One region of the Spirillospora sp. NPDC046719 genome, then DNA from elsewhere that is predicted to be linked to it. Evidence: predicted binding sites of a transcription regulator. Region 1 holds the regulator's gene; the other holds the start of a gene.

The links. Region 1 encodes HrcA, which represses chaperone genes, less so after heat shock. Its sites were predicted from a motif close to TTGGCACTCTCNNNNNGAGAGTGCCAA; they were not measured.
Region 2: the regulator HrcA is predicted to act here: its motif matches at 2,188-2,214, upstream of groL (chaperonin GroEL).

The regions. Positions count from the first base shown of each region.
Region 1 covers NZ_JBEYYT010000026.1:30,778-46,117, forward strand. Annotated here, with positions in the region: gene holA (DNA polymerase III subunit delta) at 125-1,075, shown strand; gene ABZ914_RS07445 (SRPBCC family protein) at 1,590-2,009, opposite strand; gene ABZ914_RS07450 (LysR family transcriptional regulator) at 1,949-2,875, opposite strand; gene ABZ914_RS07455 (hypothetical protein) at 2,945-3,469, shown strand; gene ABZ914_RS07460 (RNA 2'-phosphotransferase) at 3,414-3,947, opposite strand; gene rpsT (30S ribosomal protein S20) at 4,038-4,307, opposite strand; gene lepA (translation elongation factor 4) at 4,577-6,418, shown strand; gene ABZ914_RS07475 (DUF4870 domain-containing protein) at 6,515-7,060, opposite strand; gene ABZ914_RS07480 (hypothetical protein) at 7,200-8,633, opposite strand; gene ABZ914_RS07485 (hypothetical protein) at 8,760-9,671, opposite strand; gene ABZ914_RS07490 (antitoxin YezG family protein) at 9,877-10,317, shown strand; gene hemW (radical SAM family heme chaperone HemW) at 10,348-11,556, shown strand; gene ABZ914_RS07500 (DUF3097 domain-containing protein) at 11,881-12,693, opposite strand; gene hrcA (heat-inducible transcriptional repressor HrcA) at 12,881-13,891, shown strand; gene dnaJ (molecular chaperone DnaJ) at 13,892-15,031, shown strand; gene ABZ914_RS07515 (16S rRNA (uracil(1498)-N(3))-methyltransferase) at 15,121-15,340, shown strand, end outside.
Region 2 covers NZ_JBEYYT010000025.1:43,563-48,469, forward strand. Annotated here, with positions in the region: gene thrC (threonine synthase) at 1-1,230, shown strand, start outside; gene ABZ914_RS07305 (MoaD/ThiS family protein) at 1,251-1,529, shown strand; gene groL (chaperonin GroEL) at 2,346-3,974, shown strand; gene ABZ914_RS07315 (phospholipid scramblase-related protein) at 4,402-4,907, shown strand, end outside.

The sequences.
Region 1 (15,340 bases):
GGTGACGTCCGGTGAGGGCGTCTGCTGGGAGGCAGGAGATTGACGCCGGGGGCGGGTTGGCGGAAGCGGCGGCAGGGATCGGGAGGTGGCGCGGGGAGGGGGCGGGGCGTGGCATGCTGCAAGGGTGTCCGAGGCCATCATCCTGATCGTGGGAGACGAAGAGCTGCTCGTGGAGCGGGCGATCGGCGAGGTCGCCGCGTCCGTGCGGGCGAAGGACCCGGACGCCGAGGTCATCGACCTGGCGCCGGGCGGGCTGGAGCCCGGGCGGATCTCAGAGCTGACGTCGCCGTCGCTGTTCGGGGGCGGGAAGGTGCTCGTGATCCGGTCCGCGCAGGACCTCGGCAAGGACCTCACCGCCGAGGTGCTCAAGTACGCCAAGGACCCGGCGGACGACGTGGTGCTCGTGGCCGTCCACCACGGCGGCGCCAAGGGCAAGGCCCTGGTGGACGGGCTGACGAAGCTGAAGGCGCGCAAGATCGCCTGCCCCAAGGTGACCAAGATGGGGGAGCGCGTCGACTTCGTGCGGACGGAGATCCGCCGGTCCGGCGGGAAGATCTCGCCGGACGCGGCGCGCGGGCTGCTGGACGCCGTCGGCAACGACCTGCGCGAGCTGGCGGCCGCGTGCAGCCAGCTCGTCGCCGACACCGGCGGGAAGGTCGACGACGCGGCCGTCGCGCGCTACTACCGGGGGCGCGCCGAGGTCAGCGGGTTCACCGTCGCGGACAAGGCGATCGAAGGGCAGCTCGCGGAGGCGCTGGAGCAGCTGCGGTGGGCGCTCGCGACCGGCGTGGCGCCCGTGCTGATCGTCAGCGCGCTCGCCCAGGGCGTGCGGGGGTTGGCGAAGGTCGGCGGTGCGCCCAGAGGCGCCCGTGGCGCCGCGCTGGCCAAGGACCTCGGGATGCCTCCGTGGAAGATCGAGCGCGTGCAGAAGCAGTTGCGCGGCTGGTCGGGCGACGGGGTGGCGCGCGCCCTCACCGCGGTGGCGGAGGCCGATGCCCAGGTGAAGGGCGGCGCGGCCGACCCCGCCTACGCGCTGGAGAAGACCGTCGCCGACATCGTCGCCGCCCGCAACTGACCGCCCCCCACCGCCCGCAGTTGACCGCCCGGCGTCACCCGTGGGTAACTGCCCCGCCTCTCCGTAGGTGACCGCCCTGCGTGGCCTGCGGCTTGATCGTCGTCCTTGCCCGCGTGTGACTGCCGTACGTCTTCGGTTTGATTACCCTGCGCGGCCATCGACTCGATCACCGTCTGCTGCCCACGGCTGACCGCTCTGCGTCGTCCGTCGGTGACTGCCGTCCGTCGCGCGTGGGTGATCCCGTGCGCTGCCCGCGGGTGACTGCCGTCTGGTGCCGTGGGGGATCGCTCTGCGGTGTCCGAGGGTGACCGCCCTGTGCGTCTGTCGCGTGGGTGACCGTCGTTTGTCGGGTGTTCGGCGGGGATCGAGGCGCTGGGCGTGTGGCGTCAGGGCACAGCGGCTCGGGTACGGGTTGGCGCTCGGTGGGCGGGCGGCGGCCCTGTTGAGGGGTTTAACGCCGCGCGCGGTGTGCGGGAGGCGGTGTGCGCGGGGCGGCGTGCGCTTGGCTCGCGGGTCAGGGGGACTCGGCGGCGGTCTTGAGGCCGTTGGCCTCCATGGTGACGTAGCGGCGGGTCCGGGAACCCATGAGGAGGGCGATCAGCGGGGCGAGGGGGCCGGTCTGGTCGAGGGTGAGGCGGAGGGTGCTGCCGCCCGACGGGCGGGGGAGGACTTCGTGGCCGCCGGTCGTGGTGACGCCGGGGGACGAGGATCGCCAGGTGAAGTTCTCGTTCTCGGTGAACGTGGTGACCGTCCAGACCGCGGCGGGCATCCCGGGCTGGTGGACGCGGGCGCGGGCGCCTTCGCGGAGAGGGGCGTCGAGGAGTTCGACGCGGTTCATCGAGGCGGTCAGGTCGGGCCAGCGCTCGACGTCCTTCAGCAGGTTCCAGACGGTCTCGGGGGCGGCGTCGATGTCGACGGCGATCTCGAAGTGCACGGTGGGCTCCCGGTGGTCAGCGTGGTGCGGATCCTGGTCAGCAGGCCGGTGACGAGGGGGTCGGCGTCGCGGCCCGGCAGGTGGACGGCGTAGTAGGGGACGGCGGGCAGGTCGATGATCTCGCGGAGGACGACCCCCGGCGGCGGGACGACGCAGCCGTTCACGACGGCGAGACCGGCGCGCAGGGACACGAAGTGCAGCAGGAGCGGCCAGCCCTCCGCCTCGACGGCGGCCGTCCACGGCACGCCGGCGGCGCGGAGCGCGCGCTCGAGGGCGACGCGGTGCGGGCCGGCCGGCGGCGGGACGACCAGGGACGCGCCGGCGAGGTCGGCGAGGGCGAGGGACGGGCGGGCGGCGAGCGGATGGTCGTCCGGGACCGCGAGGGCCTGCGGGTACGCGGCCAGCGGGACGGTCGCGAGGTCGGCGGGCAGGACGTCCAGGACGGCGACGCCGAGGTCGGCGCGGCCGGTGCGGACGGCGGTGAGGGTGCGCGCGCGGTCGCCGTTGATCAGCCGGACGCCGTGCCGGACGGCGTCGCCGAGCAGGTAGAGGTAGGCGCCCTCGCCGGCGGCGAGGACGGGGAGCCGGGACGGCGCGGTGCCGTCGAGGTCGGCGAGGAACGCGGAGACGCGGGCGTCGAGGTCGCGGGCGAGGCGGGCGACAGCCTCGCCGGCGGGGGTGAGGGCGATGCGGCGGCCGTGCCGGGTGTAGAGGGGGCGGCCGAGCGTCTCGGCGAGCTTGCGGATCTTGACGTGCAGGGCCGGCTGGGAGATGTGCAGGTCCTCGGCGGCGCGGGTGAAGTTGAGGCGCTCGGCGAACGCGGCGAAGGAGGCGAGCGCGTCGGTGGACACGCGGCTCAGCTCCATAGACGAGAACTATAGACCGCCGAGCATTCGATAGTTCAGTTCTAGCGGTGACGCGGCCAGGCTCAAGGCATGGAACCTCGTCTCGGCATCGATTTCGGCCGCGTGATCCAGGGCGTCTCGGCTCCGGGGACGGCGGACACGGCGTTCCTCGGCGGGTCCTTCGCGCAGGCGCTGGCGTCGCCCGCGGCGGACGGCGTGTACGACGTGCTGCCGGGGCTCGTGGACGCGTTCGGCGGCCGCGCGTGGATCATCTCCAAGTGCGGCGACCGGGTCCGCGAGCGGACGCTGGCGTGGCTCGACCACCACGACTTCTACGGCAGGACCGGGCTGGCCAGGGGGAACGTGCGGTTCTGCCGGAAGCGGCCCGAGAAGGCGCTGCACTGCGCGGAGCTCGGGATCACCCACATGATCGACGACCGGCTGGACGTGCACCGGGCGATCCGCGACGTCGTCCCGTACCGGTACCTGTTCGGGCCGCAGAACGGCGAGGTCCCGGACTGGGTGCGGCACGTCCCGTCGTGGGCGGACGCCGCGGCGATCAGCGAAGATATTCCGGCGGGACGGCGTCGGCCAGCCACACGCCGTTCGCGCTGACGCGGAACTCGTGGCCGTCGGCGGCCATCCGCCCGGCCTCGACGACCAGCACGACGGGCCGCCCGCGGCGGGCGCCGACGCGCCGCGCCGTCTCGGTGTCGGGCGACAGGTGGACGGCGTGCCGGTCCATGCGCCGCAGGCCCTCGCGCCGGATCGCGGGGGCGGCGGCCTCGGTGGTGCCGTGGTACAGCAGCTCGGGCGGCGGGACGGCGGGGAGCCCGAGGTCGACGTCGATGCTGTGGCCCTGGACGGCCCGGATCCGGTCGCCGTCGAGGGCGTAGCGCCGCTTGTCGTTGACGGCGACGACGTGCTCGAGCTCGGCGCGGGTGAACGGGAAGCCGTGCCGGGCGGCGGCGTCGAGCAGGTCGGGGACGCTCGCCCAGCCGCCGGCGTCGAGGGTGAGGCCGATCCGCTCGGGGCGGTGCCGCAGGTGCTTGGCGAGGTACTTGGAGATCTTCACCGTACGGCGAGCGTCCATGGGTCCCCGACCGCCTTCCCGCCCGGGCATGCGTCAGGGCCGGTCACGGTGGACCGGCCCCGGGCGTGCGCGTCTACCTGAGCGCCGTGCTCACTTCGCCTGCAGGGCGGCGGCCTGCTTGGCGATCGCCGACTTGCGGTTGGCGGCCTGGTTCTTGTGGATGACGCCCTTGCTGACGGCCTTGTCCAGCTTGCGGGCGGCGGCGCGCTGCGCGGCGACGGCGGCCTCGATCTCGCCGGACTCCGCGGCCTCGCGGAACTTGCGGATCGCGGTCTTCAGCTCCGACTTGACGGCCTTGTTGCGCAGCCGCGCCTTCTCGTTCTGCTTGTTCCGCTTGATCTGGGACTTGATGTTAGCCACGTCGTAGTGCCTCAGCCTTGGTTGCGATCATGGCCTGCCGTCTCGGCAGGCGCGAACAGGATGTCTGACGGGGGCGGACGGTGCCCCCGGGGCACGACGCTACGCCACACGCAGTCGCACAGCCTACCAATCGGGCCCGTCCGCCGCGAACCGGCCGGGTCCGGCGGGCCCGGGGGCGCCGCGGAGGCCGTGCACGGAGCATCAGGTCCGGCATGGGACTATGGATGTACAGATCCATTGTCCACCTGTGAGTTTGCGAACGGACCCCGGTGCCAGCGCCTGAGCCTGACAAGACCGATCCCGCGATCATCCGCAACTTCTGCATCATCGCGCACATCGACCATGGCAAGTCGACGCTCGCGGACCGCATGCTGCAGTTGACCGGCGTCGTCGAGGAGCGCCAGATGCGCGCCCAGTACCTCGACCGGATGGACATCGAGCGCGAGCGCGGCATCACGATCAAGAGCCAGGCGGTACGGCTGCCGTGGAGCTCCGGCGGCACCGACTACGTGCTCAACCTGATCGACACCCCCGGCCACGTCGACTTCTCCTACGAGGTGTCGCGGTCGCTGGCGGCGTGCGAGGGCGCGGTGCTGCTGGTGGACGCGGCGCAGGGCATCGAGGCGCAGACGCTCGCGAACCTGTACCTGGCGCTCGAGGCGGACCTGCACCTGATCCCGGTGCTGAACAAGATCGACCTGCCCGCGGCGCAGCCGGAGAAGTACGCCGAGGAGCTGGCCGGGATCATCGGCTGCGACCCGTCCGACGTGCTGCGGGTGTCCGGCAAGACCGGCGAGGGCGTGCGCGAGCTGCTCGACAAGATCGTCGCGGACGTGCCGGCGCCGGTCGGCGACCCGGACGGCCCGGCCCGCGCGCTGATCTTCGACTCGGTGTACGACACCTACCGCGGCGTGGTCACCTACGTCCGGATCGTGGACGGCCACCTGTCGCGCCGCGAGAAGAGCCTGATGATGTCGACGGGCGCGGCGCACGACACGCTGGAGGTCGGCGTGATCTCCCCGGAGCCGAAGCCCGTCCAGGGGCTCGGCGTCGGCGAGGTCGGCTACCTGATCACCGGGGTGAAGGACGTCCGGCAGGCGCGGGTCGGCGACACGGTGACCGTCGCGGGCCGTCCGGCGCCGGACGCGCTCGGGGGCTACCAGGACCCGAAGCCGATGGTGTTCTCGGGCCTGTACCCGGTGGACGGCGACGAGTACCCCGAGCTGCGCGACGCCCTCGACAAGCTGCGGCTGAACGACGCGGCGCTGATCTACGAGCCGGAGACGTCGGCGGCGCTCGGCTTCGGGTTCCGCTGCGGGTTCCTCGGGCTGCTGCACATGGAGATCGTCCGGGAGCGGCTGGAGCGCGAGTTCGGCCTGTCGCTGATCTCGACGGCGCCGAACGTCGTCTACCGGGTGGTCATGGAGGACGGGTCGGAGCACACCGTCACCAACCCCAGCGAGTTCCCCGAGGGCAAGATCGGCGCGGTGTACGAGCCGGTGGTGAAGGCGACGCTGCTGTCGCCGTCCGACCACATCGGCGCGATCATGGAGCTGTGCCAGGGGCGCCGCGGGGTCCTGCTCGGCATGGACTACCTGTCGGAGGACCGGGTCGAGATCCGCTACACGCTGCCCCTCGCCGAGATCATCTTCGATTTCTTCGACCAGCTGAAGTCGCGGACCCGCGGGTACGCCTCGCTGGACTACGAGCCGAGCGGCGAGCAGGAGTCCGACCTGGTGAAGGTCGACATCCTGCTGCAGGGCGAGTCGGTGGACGCCTTCAGCCAGATCGTCCACAAGGACAAGTCCCGCGAGTACGGCCTGATGATGACGGCCAAGCTCAAGGAGCTGATCCCGCGGCAGCAGTACGAGGTGCCCATCCAGGCCGCGATCGGGGCGCGCATCATCGCGCGCGAGAACATCCGCGCCATCCGCAAGGACGTCCTCGCCAAGTGCTACGGCGGCGACATCTCCCGCAAGCGCAAGCTGCTGGAGAAGCAGAAGGAGGGCAAGAAGCGGATGAAGACGATCGGGCGGGTGGACGTCCCGCAGGAGGCGTTCGTCGCCGCGCTGTCCACCGGTGGCGAGTCCACCGACAAGGGACGCAAGTAGCGACCCCCGCGGCCGGGCGGAGCGCCGCCCGGCCGGATTCTCCGGCGACCGGCCACGTGCCGACCGGTTACGTGCCGACCGCTACTTCACGATCGGCTATTTGACGATCGGCCAGGCGACGACGACCGGGACCTCCCGGAACTCGCCGCGGTTGGCGGCCCGCGCCGCGTAGACGAGGAAGAACAGCACGACCGCGGTGAAGACCAGCGGCACCCAGATCAGGACGTCGACGGCGAGCGCGAGCAGGCCGCCGACGATCCAGACGGCGATCGCCGCGATGCCCATGTTCAGGCCCTGCGCGGCGTGCCGGCGGACGAACGGCGAGCGCGCCTTGCCGAGGTAGACGATGGCGGGCGCGATGGCGCCGACGAGGAACTGGCCGAGGTAGGCCATCAGCGACCAGGTCTTGTCGTCGTCGCTGACGGGACCGAAATGGCCGGGCATCTGCGCGGTGCCGCGCCCCTGGGCCGGCTGCTGCCAGCCCTGGCCCGGGCCGTCCTGCGGCGGCTGCTGCCACGCGCCACCGGGCTGCGGCTGCTGCCAGGCCGATCCGGGCTGCTGCCACGGGCTCTGCTGCTGGGGCGGCTGCTGCCATCCGGGCTGCTGTCCCTGGCCGGGCGACGGGGGAGGCCCGTAGGCCATGGCGGGTGTCCTCTCCGGGTTCGCTGAGCGAGCTTTGGCGAATAGTACGACTCCTAGGACGCATCCGGAGTTCGCCCGGTTTCCCGTCTTTCCTGCCCCCGCCGCCCGGCGGACGGCCCGTAACGGCCGGCGCCGGCCGTCAGGGACGCCAGAGGACGCCCGACGGGCTCTGCGGCGTGAGCGCGACCGAGCCCTTCCACGTCAGGAACGAGCTCCCCGGCAGGTACGACGAGTCCAGGAAGAAGCCCCGGTTGACGGCGGTGACGGTGGCGGGCGCGCCGTTGTCGCCGAGCCCGGTGGGCCGCCGGATCGCCTCGACGCTCGCGATGTCGGACGGCCGCGTGCCCTCGGGCAGCTCGACCGTCGTCGCGACGGGCCCGTCCCGGTCGATCGACCAGGTCGGCTGGTCGTGGTCGGACCGGTACAGCCGCGACGGGTCGGACTTCAGCCGCACCCCGAGCGCGACGCCCGGCACGGACCCGGTCCCGGTGGCGGCGCCGGTGGTCTTGGCGAACTCGGCGAACAGGTACGTGCGCTGGTCGCCGACCGCCGTCGTCGCGGGATCGGACGGGTTCTCGATCTTGCCTTCGCGGAGCATCTCCTGCGCCATGACCCGGTACGTCCACGGCTGCTGGTCCATCACGTACTCGCGGGTGCGGTCCTGCGGGCGCGTGGCGGTGACGTCCGGCATGAAGCGCAGCGGCGAGTCCGGCGTGACGGCGTCGCACATGTTGTTGTTCACCGTGCACGTCTGGAGGACCGGGTGGTCGGCCTCGTACTTGCCGGTGAACTGCAACGTGGCGTGGTTCGGCGCCTGGTAGACGCCGGTGCCGTCCACGCGGTTCCCCTGGGCGTCGACCTCGACGCGGTAGATCCACTCGATGTCGGTGGTGCGTCCCCAGCGGGCCATGAGGGCGGGCGTGTCCGTTCCGCCGTCCTCGTTGCTCCAGACGACCGAGTATTCGAGGATCTGGTGGCCGGGGGTGGTGGCGGGCCTGGTCTCGTGCCACGCGATCAGCGGGGTGTCGGTCGTGGCGTTCTGGTACGCGTCGCCGGTCACCGCGAGGGTCCGTCCCACCACGACGGGCGCGTAGCGCAGGACGAGCTGGTCGGCGGCGGGCATCCGGACGCCGGTGCGCGCGAGCCGCACCCGCTGCGCGGCGGGGGCGCTGCCCTTGGCGAACCGCAGGGTGACCTTGTGCCGGCCCCTGCCGACGCGGCCGAGGGCGAGGCTGCGGGGCGTCGGGTCGGACGACGGGACGACGAGGTCGGTGACGTGCCGGCCGTCCACCGCGATGGACACCACGGCGGACTCGGCGCCCTTCTTCGCCCACGACACCCCGGGCGCGGACGCGGTGAAGCCGATCAGGGCCTCACCGGCGCGGCCGGCGGTGAAGGTGAACGAGCGGGCGGGACCGCCCCGCTGGACGTTGATCGTCCGGGCGGCGGCGTCGGCGGAGGGAGCGGTGTCGGCGGAGGGAGCGGCTTCGGCGGGGGCGGCGAGGGCGAGGGGAGCGGCGGCGAGGGCGGCGGCGGACAGGGCGAGGGCTGTGTGACGCGCACGGCTTCTCATGATCGGGAAACCTAGGGCGGCCGGATTGCCCGCCGGTGACGGGCCGGTCCCCGGTGGATGTCGGGATCGTTGCCGCAAGGACGATCTTCGGAACGCCCCCGCGCCCCCGGCTCCGGGCAAGACGGCTCAGGCGCCGGCCCAGAGCGGGGCGAACGGCGCCGGATGCTGCATCGACACGGCCGCGAACCGCTCCTCCCCATCGGCGGACCGCCGCGCGGGGCGCGGCGACCGGCCGTCGGGCCCGTACAGGGTGAGGCCCAGCCCGGGCAGCCGCACGGCCCGCCCGCGCCGCACCACCTCGTGGCCCAGCTCGGCGAGGAGCGTGGTCACGTCGCCGGCGGGCTCGTCCAGCAGGTCGATCCCGTCGAGCCGGAACCGCATCTCCGGATTGCCGCTCCAGCCGGGCCGCCGCGTCCCGCAGATCTCCGCCACCCGCTCGGCCCCCGTCTCGGACCGGTCCGTCGACAGCGACAGCACCCCGCGCCCGACCTGCACGCTGCGGTGGTCGGCCCACCCGCACAGGAACTGCGCCCTCGGCGGCGGCGTGCCGCACCGCTCCGCGACGGCGTCGAGCGTCGCCCAAGCGTCCGACGCCGGGGTGCTGAACAGCAGGTGGGCGTCCGGGAGCAGCGCGCCGCGGCCCGGCTCCAGCGTGATCACGAACGGGGCGACCCGGCCCGGGAACCGCGCCGGGTCCGCCTCCCGGAGCGTGACCAGGCCCTCCCACTCGACCGGGTCGTCCACCGCGAACCAGGTGATCGCGGCCTCCGCGCCGAGGTCGCCGAAGGTCGCGTCGGTGAGCCGCTCGGCGATCACGGCGCGCATCCCCTCGGCGGTCTCGGCGAGCCTGCGCCGCCACCACGGCGGCTCGGGATCGGAGCGCCCGCCGGTCTGCCAGAGGGTGCCGGGGCCGTCGAACTCGGTGCGCCGCTCCGCGCCCTTGTCGTCCACGACGACGTAGTGCCATCCGCCGGGACCGCCGCGCAGCAGCACGCGCGCGGGCACACGCCCCCAGTCCACCGGCCCCTCGTTCCGCATTCGGACGACCCTATCCGCCCAAGAGGGGCGGCACGCATCATTGCGGCCCGTGCCGCCCGCGTTCCGCCCGGCTCGACCAAGATCGTCCCGCCCGGGCGGCGATCGCGGCCGGCGGTTTCGCCGCGACACGGCCGGCGCTCCTCGATCCGGGCCCGGATGTCGGTACCGTCGGGGGCAGTGCGTCGACGGTACCGGAGGTTCGAGCGTGACCCACTCCGAGCAGGTCCTGCGTTCCCCGGAGGAGCGCGAGACCGTGAACGGCGCCGTGCGCGCGCTGCGCTCGGCCGCGCCCCTGGGCTGGGAGCGGCTCGGCTTCGAGTTCCGTGCCACCGTCGGCATCGACAGCGCGTCCTTCGAGGTGGAGGACGCCGCCGGCGAGCGCCGCAAGGCCACGCCGCCCGGCCAGGCCGTCGGCAAGATGGACGAGCTGCGCCGCGTGATGTACCGGCGCGGCAAGGGCGCGTGGTTCACCGCCCGGCTGGAGATCGAGCGCTCGGGCCGGTTCAGCGCCGAGTTCGACTACGACGGCGAGCCCGAGTTCACGCCGCCGCTGACGCCGTCCGCCTACGCGCTGGACCTCGACCGCTTCCCCCGCACCGACGCGCACATCCCCGCCTGGCTCCGCCGCAAGCTCGACCAGGCCTGACCATCCCGCCGCGGGCGGCAGACTGTAGGGGTGCCCTCTACGCTGCCCGACGGTGATCCCGTACCCGCCGACGGCGCGCTGCCCGGCAGCGCGCTGGAGGGCCTGGGCACGCGGCCGTTCGCGTTCTACGTGCACGTGCCCTTCTGCGTGACCCGGTGCGGGTACTGCGACTTCAACACCTACACGGCCACCGAGCTCGGACCGGGCGCGAGCCGCGACTCCTACGCCGACACCGCCGTCGCCGAGGTCCGCATGGCCCGCAGGGTGCTCGGCGACGCGGACCTCCCGGTCCAGACGGTCTTCGTGGGCGGCGGCACCCCGACCCTCCTCGCGCCCGACGATCTCGGACGCGTCCTGGCGGCCATCGACGCCGAGTTCGGCCTCGCTCCGGGCGCCGAGGTGACCACCGAGGCCAACCCCGAGTCGGTGGACGAGTCCTACGTGGCGAAGCTCCGCGAGGTCGGCTTCACGCGCGTCTCCTACGGCATGCAGAGCGCGCGCGAGCACGTCCTGGCCGTCCTGGAGCGGACCCACACGCCGGGCCGCGTCCCCCAGGTCGTCGAGTGGACGCGCAAGGCGGGCTTCGAGCACATCAACCTCGACCTCATCTACGGGACGCCGGGGGAGACCGACGACGACTGGCGCGCGTCCCTGGAGGCCGCCCTCGCCTGCGAACCCGACCACGTGTCCGCGTACGCGCTCATCGTCGAGGAGGGCACCCGCCTGGCGGCGCAGGTGCGGCGCGGCGAGCTCACCGCCCCCGACGACGACGCCATGGCCGACCGCTACCTGATCGCCGACGACCTTCTGCGCGCGCACGGCCTGCACTGGTACGAGATCTCGAACTGGGCCTCGTCCCCGGAGGCCGCCTGCCGCCACAACCTCCTGTACTGGACGGGCGCGGACTGGTGGGGCGTCGGCCCCGGCGCCCACAGCCACGTCGGCGGCACCCGCTGGTGGAACGTCAAGCACCCCGCCGCATACGCCGCCCGCCTCGCCGAGGGCACCACGCCCGCGTACGCGCGCGAGATCCTCAACGCCGACGACCGCCGCATCGAGCGGATCATGCTCGAACTCCGCCTCGCGGACGGCTGCCCCGCCGATCTCCTCGACGACGCCGCCGTCCGCCGCGCCATCGCCGACGGCCTCGTCGACCCGGCCCCGTACGAGCGCGGCCGCGCCGTCCTCACCCGCCGAGGCCGCCTCCTGGCCGACGCCGTAACCCGCGACCTGACCTGACCCACCCGCCCCGACCAGAACCGTGGCCCCGCACACGGCCGAGCAAAACGGAGCGGCGTCCCCGGCTCGAACCCCACCCCGACAGTTCGAACCCACGCCCGAGAGTTCGAACCTCAGCCCGAGCAGTTCGAACCCACGCCCGAGAGTTTGAACCCCAGCCCCGGCAGTTCGAACCCCAGCCCCGGCACGGGTAGGCACGCGGAGCGAGTGCAGCGAGCGCAGCGGGCATGCCCGACGGTTGACAGGCTGTTTCGCGCGGAGCGCCAGCGGAGCGGGAAACAGCCTGTCAACCGTGACGGGGGTTCCAGGGGGTCGCCCCCTGGGCTAGCAACTCACGAAGTCGATGAGCTCCTCGACGCGGCCGAGGAGGGCCGGTTCGAGGTCGGTGTAGGTGGTGACGGAGCCGAGGATGCGTTTCCAGGCCGCGCCCGTCTCGCAGTCCCAGCCGAGCGCCTCGACGACGCCCTCCTTCCACGGGACGCCGCGGGGGACGCGGGGCCAGGCGGGGATGCCGACGGCGGCGGGCTTGACGGCCTCCCAGATGTCGATGAACGGGTGGCCGGTCACGAGGACGTGCGGGGACGACACCCGCGCGGCGATCCGGCTCTCCTTGGAGCCCTCCACGAGGTGGTCGACCAGCACGCCGAGGCGGCGGCCCTCGTCCGGCGCGAACTCCTCGACGATCGCGGGCAGGTCGTCCACGCCTTCGAGGTACTCGACGACGACGCCCTCGACGCGCAGGTCGTGCCCCCAGATCTTCTCGACGAGCTCGGCGTCGTGGACGCCCTCCACGTAGATGCGGCTCTCCTTGGCGACGCGGGCGCGCAGCCCCTGGACCGCGATCGACCCGGACGCCGAGCGGGCCGGGGCGGCGGGCGCCGCGGCGGGCCGGACGAGGGTGACCGGCTTGCCGTCGATCAGGAATCCGGCCTTGGTGAGCGGGAACACCCGGCGCTTGCCGAACCGGTCCTCCAGCGTGACGCCGAACTTGTCGCAGCCGACGACGGCGCCGCAGAAGCCGCTGTCGGGATCCTCGGCGACCAGGCCCGGCTCGGCCGGCACCTCGGGGATCCGCCCCTTGCGGGGGCGGCGCCAGTCGCCGGCGAGCACGTCGTCTCCGTAGTTCTTGCTCCGCACGGTTCCGCACACTAACGGCCGGGATAAGATCACGCAGCCGCGCGCGGCCCGGCGGCGGGCCGCGGCCCCCGGAACGTCCCCTCCGGGCCGTACACTTGGCACTCGGAACTACGGAGTGCCAGCAAGGCCCCGTCGGCGGTATATCTGGACGTGAGGACCTGTGGAAGGTGCAGAAGGAGGTGACCGGGTGCTGGACGACCGGAAACTCGCGGTGCTGCGCGCCATAGTCGAGGACTATGTCTCCACGAACGAGCCGGTGGGCTCCAAGGCCCTGGTGGACCGGCACAACCTCGGCGTCTCTTCCGCGACGATTCGCAACGACATGGCGGTGCTGGAGGAGCAGGGGTACATCGCCCAGCCGCACACCAGCGCGGGGCGGGTCCCCACCGACAAGGGATACCGGCTGTTCGTCGACCGGCTGTCCACGATCAAGCCGCTGTCGGTCGCGGAGCGCCGCGCGATCGAGACGTTCCTGTCCGGGGCCTACGACCTCGACGACATCGTCGGCCGCACGGTCCGGCTGCTCGCGCAGCTGACCCGGCAGGTCGCGGTCGTGCAGTACCCGTCGCTGACCCGCTCGTCGGTGCGGCACGTGGAGCTGGTCCCGGTCGCCGAGGGCCGGCTGCTGCTGGTGCTGATCACCAATACCGGGCGGGTCGAGCAGCGCGTCATCGAGACGGGGAAGATCTCCGAGGAATCCGTGGGGCACCTGCGGGCGTTGCTCAATACGTGCCTGGACGGGCTGGGTTTCGGCGACGTGCCGTCCGCCGTGGCGGACCTGCCGGACAAGGTGGGCCCGGACGAGCGGCCGGTGGCGGCCGCGGTCCTGTCCGTCCTGCTGGAGACCCTCGTCGAGAACCACGAGGAGAAGATCGTCTTCGCCGGCGCGGCGAACCTGGCCGCCGTCGACTTCTCGCAGAGCCTGCGGGAGGTGCTGGTGGCGCTGGAGGAGCAGGTGGTCCTCATGCGGCTGCTCGGCGAGACCGGCGACTCCTCTACTCTTACGGTGCGGATCGGCACCGAGAACCCCGATGAGGGGCTCCGTTCGACCTCGGTCGTCGCAGCCGACTACGGCGTCGGCGACCTCACGCTGGCCCGGCTGGGTGTGCTCGGGCCGACACGCATGGATTACCCCGGCACGATGGGAGCGGTACGGGCAGTGGCACGCTACGTGGGACAGATCCTGGCGGGGTCGTAAGTGGCCAACGACTACTACGCGACCCTCGGCGTCCGCCGGGACGCCAGCGCCGACGAGGTCAAGAAGGCGTACCGGCGGCTCGCGCGCGAGCTGCACCCGGACGTCAACCCGGACCCGGAGACGCAGGAGAAGTTCAAGGAGATCACCCAGGCCTACGAGGTGCTCTCCGACCCGAAGAAGCGCGAGATGTACGACCTCGGCGCTGATCCGTTCGCGCCGGGCGGCGGCGCGGGCGCGGGCGCCGGGGGCTTCGGCGGCGCCGGGTTCCCGTTCAGCGACATCATGGACGCGTTCTTCGGCACCGCGACCTCCCGCGGTCCCCGTTCGCGCGCGCGCCGGGGCCGCAACGCGACGCTGCGCGTCGAGCTGGACCTGGCGGAGACCGCCTTCGGCACGACCCGCGAGCTGTCCATCGACACCGCGGTCGCCTGCACGACCTGCGAGGGGACGGGCTGCGCGCCCGGCACCCACCCGGAGACCTGCGAGACCTGCCACGGCCGCGGCGAGGTCCAGCAGGTGCAGCGCTCCTTCCTCGGGCAGGTCATGACGGCCCGGCCGTGCCCCGCCTGCGGCGGGTTCGGCTCGGTGATCCGGCACCCGTGCACCGAGTGCTCCGGCGACGGCCGGGTCCGCACCCGGCGCACCGTCAAGGTCAAGATCCCGGCGGGCGTGGAGAACGGCATCCACATCCAGCTCGCCGGCGAGGGCGAGGTCGGCCCCGGCGGCGGCCCGCCCGGCGACCTGTTCCTGGAGATCGCCGAGAAGCCGCACCCGATCTTCGAGCGGGAGGGCGACGACCTGCACTGCACGGTCGAGATCCCGATGACCGCCGCCGCGCTCGGCACCAGCGTCACGATCGAGACGCTGGACGCCGCCGAGGAGGTCGACATCAAGCCCGGCACGCAGTCCGGGCAGGTGATCACGCTCTACAACCGGGGCGTGCGGCACCTCAACGAGAGCGGCCGCGGCGACCTGATGATCCACGTGAACGTGGAGACGCCCGGCAAGCTCGACGAGGAGCAGGAGGAGCTGCTGCGCCGGCTCGCCGCGCTGCGCGGCGAGGAGCGCCCGCCCGGCAAGTTCGCGCCGGGGCAGCGCGGCATGTTCTCCCGCCTCAGGGACGTTTTCAACCAGCACTGAAGAGCCACCGTGGCGGGCTACCGCGAGGGCCGCGACGGCACGCCGCCGGCTCCGGGCGGGCCCGCCGCCGGCGGCCCGGGGGGAGGGCGATGAGTCCGCCGGTGTTCCTCGCCGACCCGGCGCGGCTGCGCGCCGACCGGGTCGTCCTGGACGGCGCCGAGGGGCGGCACGCCGCGACCGTGCGGCGGCTGCGTCCCGGTGAACGGGTCGACCTGACCGACGGCGCCGGGCTGCTCGCCGAGTGCGTGGTCGCGGCGGCCGACCGGGCGTCGCTGACCCTGGACGTGCTGTCCCGCCGCACGGACCCGG
Region 2 (4,907 bases), on a different contig from region 1:
GCCACTGACCTCGGACCCGCTACCGCTCTCGTCTGCCGCGAATGCGGCTCGAAGCGCGATCTCGGCCCCTTCTACGCGTGCGAGGAGTGTTTCGGCCCGCTGGAGATCGCCTACGACTTCGGCGGGATCACCCGGGCCGACATCGAGTCCGGTCCGCGCAACATCTGGCGCTACCGCGGGCTGCTGCCCGTCCCGTCGACCGTCGCCGACACCCCGAACACCGAGCCCGGCCTGACCCGGCTCGTCCGCGCCGACAACCTCGCCGAGAGCATCGGCCTGCAGCGCCTGTGGGTGAAGGACGACAGCGGCAACCCGACCCACTCCTTCAAGGACCGCGTCGTCGCGGTGGCGCTCGCCGCCGCCCGCGAGCTCGGCTTCAAGGTGCTGGCGTGCCCGTCCACCGGCAACCTCGCCAACGCGGTCGCCGCCGCCGCGGCCCGCGCCGGGATCCGCAGCGCCGTGTTCGTCCCGTCGAACCTCGAGTCCCAGAAGATCATCACGACGGCCGTGTACGGCGGGACGTTCGTCACCGTCGACGGCAACTACGACGACGTGAACCGGCTCGCGTCCGAGATCGCCGGCGAGCAGGACGACTGGGCGTTCGTCAACGTCAACGTCCGCCCGTACTACGCCGAGGGCTCCAAGACGCTCGGCTACGAGATCGCCGAGCAGCTCGGCTGGCGGCTGCCCGACCAGATCGTGGTGCCGGTCGCGTCCGGCTCCCAGCTCACCAAGATCGACAAGGCGTTCCAGGAGCTGATCAAGCTGGGCCTGGTCGAGGACAAGCCGTACCGCGTGTTCGGCGCCCAGGCCGCCGGCTGCGACCCGGTGTCCGCCGCGTTCAAGGCGGGCCACGACGTCGTCCGTCCGGTCAAGCCCGACACCATCGCCAAGTCGCTGGCCATCGGCAACCCCGCCGACGGCCCCTACGTGCTGGACGTGGCGCGCCGCACCGGTGGCGCCGTCGAGGACGTCACCGACGAGCAGGTCGTCGAGGGCATCCGGCTGCTCGCCCGCACCGAGGGCATCTTCGGCGAGACCGCCGGCGGCGTCACCGTCGGCTGCCTGCGCAAGCTCGTCGACGCCGGCACCCTCGACCCGGCCGCCGAGACCGTGATCATCAACTCCGGGGACGGGCTGAAGACGCTGGACGCCGTCGCGCCCGTCGCCAAGCCCAGCGCCAACATCGCCCCGACGCTGGAGGCGTTCCGCGCCGCCGGCCTCGCCTGAGAACGAGAAGGAGCCAGCACATGAGCAGCGTGTCCGTCCGCATCCCGACGATCCTGCGGACCTACACCGGCGGCGAGGCGGAAGTGAAGGCGGAGGGCGCGACCCTGCGCGCCGTGGTCGCCGACCTGGAGGCCAGCTACACCGGCATCGCGGCCCGCATCCTGGACGACGCCGGCAAGATCCGCCGGTTCGTCAACGTCTACGTCGGCGACGAGGACGTCCGGTTCGCCGACGGCCTCGACACCGCGACCCCCGCGGGCAGCCAGATCTCGATCATCCCCGCGGTCGCGGGCGGCTGACCGCCACCGGCCATCCGGCCGCCGTCCCCGAGCACCGTCGCGGCCGCCGGGTGGGGTCGACTCCGATCATGCCGGGTCGACCCCGCCCGCGGCGCGGCGCCGCGGAGGCCGCGACGTCTTCGTCCACGATTCGGCGATCCGGATGGACGGCCTCGCCGGCAGGGCATTGCGTGCTCAGGAGTTGAGCCCCTTCGTGACAAGCAGACGCAGACGGAAGAAGCGGTGGCCCCGCAGGATCGTTGAAGCTTTCGCCGACTTCATCGCCGAGCTGCTGAGTTGGCCCTGATCAGCTCGCTACGCCGCCGGCGGAGGCTGGCACTCCATCGCCATGTCGCAGAGCACGTATGCTCACTGCATCGACGGCGATGAGGACACCATGAACCGGCGCATCGACGCAGCGCCGGTGGCTCCTCCTACTCCGGTCGCGGAACGCGCGGAACGGATCGCCACCCCCACCTCCCGCCCTCGGGCACGTGTTCCGCGACTGTTCGGTGAATACCGGCGCACGACCGCATGTACCGGGGCACGTCGGCACATGTCCGACGGTGAGTCACGCCCCTCCGATGCAGGTCAGGGCAAGTTCGGCGAGGTCGGTGAAGACGAGTGCGGCGAGGCTGTGCGGCGCTTGCACTCGGCAGGGTAGAGTGCTAAAAAACGGTTGGCACTCTACTGTGGAGAGTGACAGCTTCACAGTCTGGGTCGGGGCGACGAGGCCCCAGTCCGGTGGCGGAATGGCAGCCGCCGGGCACGGGGCCGTCCGTCGCGGGCGTCGGCTCGATCCTTTAAGCCACCTTGTTCCGGGAGGACTAGGAGCCTATGGCTGCAAAGATGATCGCGTTCGACGAGGAGGCCCGGCGCGGCCTCGAGCGCGGCATGAACCAGCTCGCCGACGCCGTGAAGGTGACCCTCGGTCCCAAGGGCCGCAACGTCGTGCTGGAGAAGAAGTGGGGCGCCCCCACGATCACCAACGACGGTGTGTCGATCGCCAAGGAGATCGAGCTCGAGGACGCCTGGGAGAAGATCGGCGCCGAGCTCGTCAAGGAAGTGGCGAAGAAGACCGACGACGTAGCCGGTGACGGCACGACGACGGCGACCGTGCTGGCCCAGGCGCTGGTCCGCGAGGGCCTGCGCAACGTGGCCGCCGGCGCCAACCCGATGTCGCTGAAGCGCGGCATCGAGGCCGCGGTCGAGCGGGTCAGCGAGGAGCTGTCCAAGCTGGCCAAGGACGTGGAGACCAAGGAGCAGATCGCCTCCACGGCGTCCATCTCCGCGGGCGACCCGCAGATCGGCGAGATGATCGCCGAGGCGATGGACAAGGTCGGCAAGGAAGGCGTCATCACGGTCGAGGAGAGCCAGACCTTCGGTCTGGAGCTCGAGCTGACCGAGGGCATGCGCTTCGACAAGGGCTACATCTCGCACTACTTCGTGACCGACCCCGAGCGGATGGAGGCGGTCCTCGAGGACCCGTACATCCTGATCGTTCAGGGCAAGGCGTCGGCCAACAAGGACCTGCTGCCCGTCCTCGAGGGCGTCATGCAGTCCGGCAAGCCGCTGCTGATCATCGCGGAGGACGTCGAGGGCGAGGCCCTGGCGACCCTGGTCGTCAACAAGATCCGCGGCATCTTCAAGTCCGTGGCCGTGAAGGCCCCGGGCTTCGGCGACCGCCGCAAGGCCATGCTCGGCGACATCGCCACGCTGACCGGCGGCCAGGTCATCAGCGAGGACGTGGGTCTCAAGCTGGAGAACACCACGACCGACATGCTGGGCCGCGCCCGCAAGGTCGTCATCACCAAGGACGAGACCACCATCGTGGACGGCGCCGGTGACGCCAACGAGATCGCGGGCCGGGTCAACCAGATCCGCACCGAGATCGACAACACCGACTCCGACTACGACCGCGAGAAGCTCCAGGAGCGCCTGGCCAAGCTCGCGGGCGGTGTCGCGGTCATCAAGGCCGGCGCCGCGACGGAGGTCGAGCTCAAGGAGCGCAAGCACCGCATCGAGGACGCCGTCCGCAACGCGAAGGCCGCGGTCGAGGAGGGCATCGTCCCCGGCGGTGGCGTCGCGCTGCTGCAGGCCGGCACCAAGGCGTTCGACAAGCTGGAGCTCGCGGGCGACGAGGCCACCGGTGCCAACATCGTCAAGCGCGCTCTGGAGGAGCCGCTGAAGCAGATCGCCGTGAACGCCGGCCTCGAGGGCGGCGTCGTGGTGGAGAAGGTCCGCAACCTGACCCCGGGTGAGGGCCTGAACGCCGCGTCGGGCGAGTACGTCAACATGTTCGACTCCGGGATCCTCGACCCGGCCAAGGTGACCCGGTCCGCGCTGCAGAACGCCTCGTCGATCGCCGCGCTGTTCCTGACCACCGAGGCCGTCATCGCCGAGAAGCCCGAGAAGAACCCGGCCCCGGCGGGCGGCATGCCCGACGCCGGCGGCATGGACTTCTGATCGAGCCCATGACCCGGACGATCGGGACCGGCTGACCGTACCGGCGGCCTCACGATCGTGTGGTGACCCAAGGGGCGGTTCCTTCTGGAACCGCCCCTTTCGGCGTCTCCGAAGGCGGCCTCATGGACTTCGAAGGCGGTCTCAAGGACGCGGCCGGTTCGGGAACGCGGGGGCCGCCGCCGGCCGTTCCAACAGCGGGCGCGGTCTCCCGGCCGACAGGAGATGCTTTCCGCGCGGAACCGACCGGAGCGCGGGTGTGCAGGTGAGCGGCGTCGTCCCCGGCGCCCGCCCGTGCGGACCGTCCCGGACGGCTTCCCCTGAGGGGCCGGTGTTGGCAGTATCGCCGCTTGGACGGCGCGTCCCGCATGCGCCGCCCGACGGACTCGGCGGACGGCCCGCGCGCGCGGGCGATGAGGCAGGAGAACGCGTGAGCGAAGTGTTCAGCTCCCCGGTGCTCAAGGTGGAACAGCCGCGCAGGGGCCCGTTCGCCAAATCGCGATACCGGGTCCTCGACGGCGACGGCACCGTCCTGGCCGTCGCCGGCGAGACGGGCGAGAAGGGGCGCGCGGAGACGCTGCGGACGCTCTTCCCCGGCAAGTCAGACCTCGACGCCCACGTGGTGCTGCTGACCACCCCGAGCGGCGAGCCGCTCTTCGTGGTGGACAAGCGGCGGGGGCGCGAGCTGACGGAGGTCCACGGCTCCGAGGGTGAACTCGTCGGCTCGTTCATCACCGAGCGCGTCGGCCGCCGGTACGTCCTGCGGGACGCGGAGGGCGGCAGGCTCGGCACGATCTCGGTGGACCTGCCGCGCAACAACTTCGAGGTGATGGACACCGACGGCGGCAAGGTGGCGCACGTCCGCAAGAAGTGGGCGGGCCTCGCCACCCACCTGCTGACCACGGCGGACAAGTACGACGTCGAGATCTTCGACCC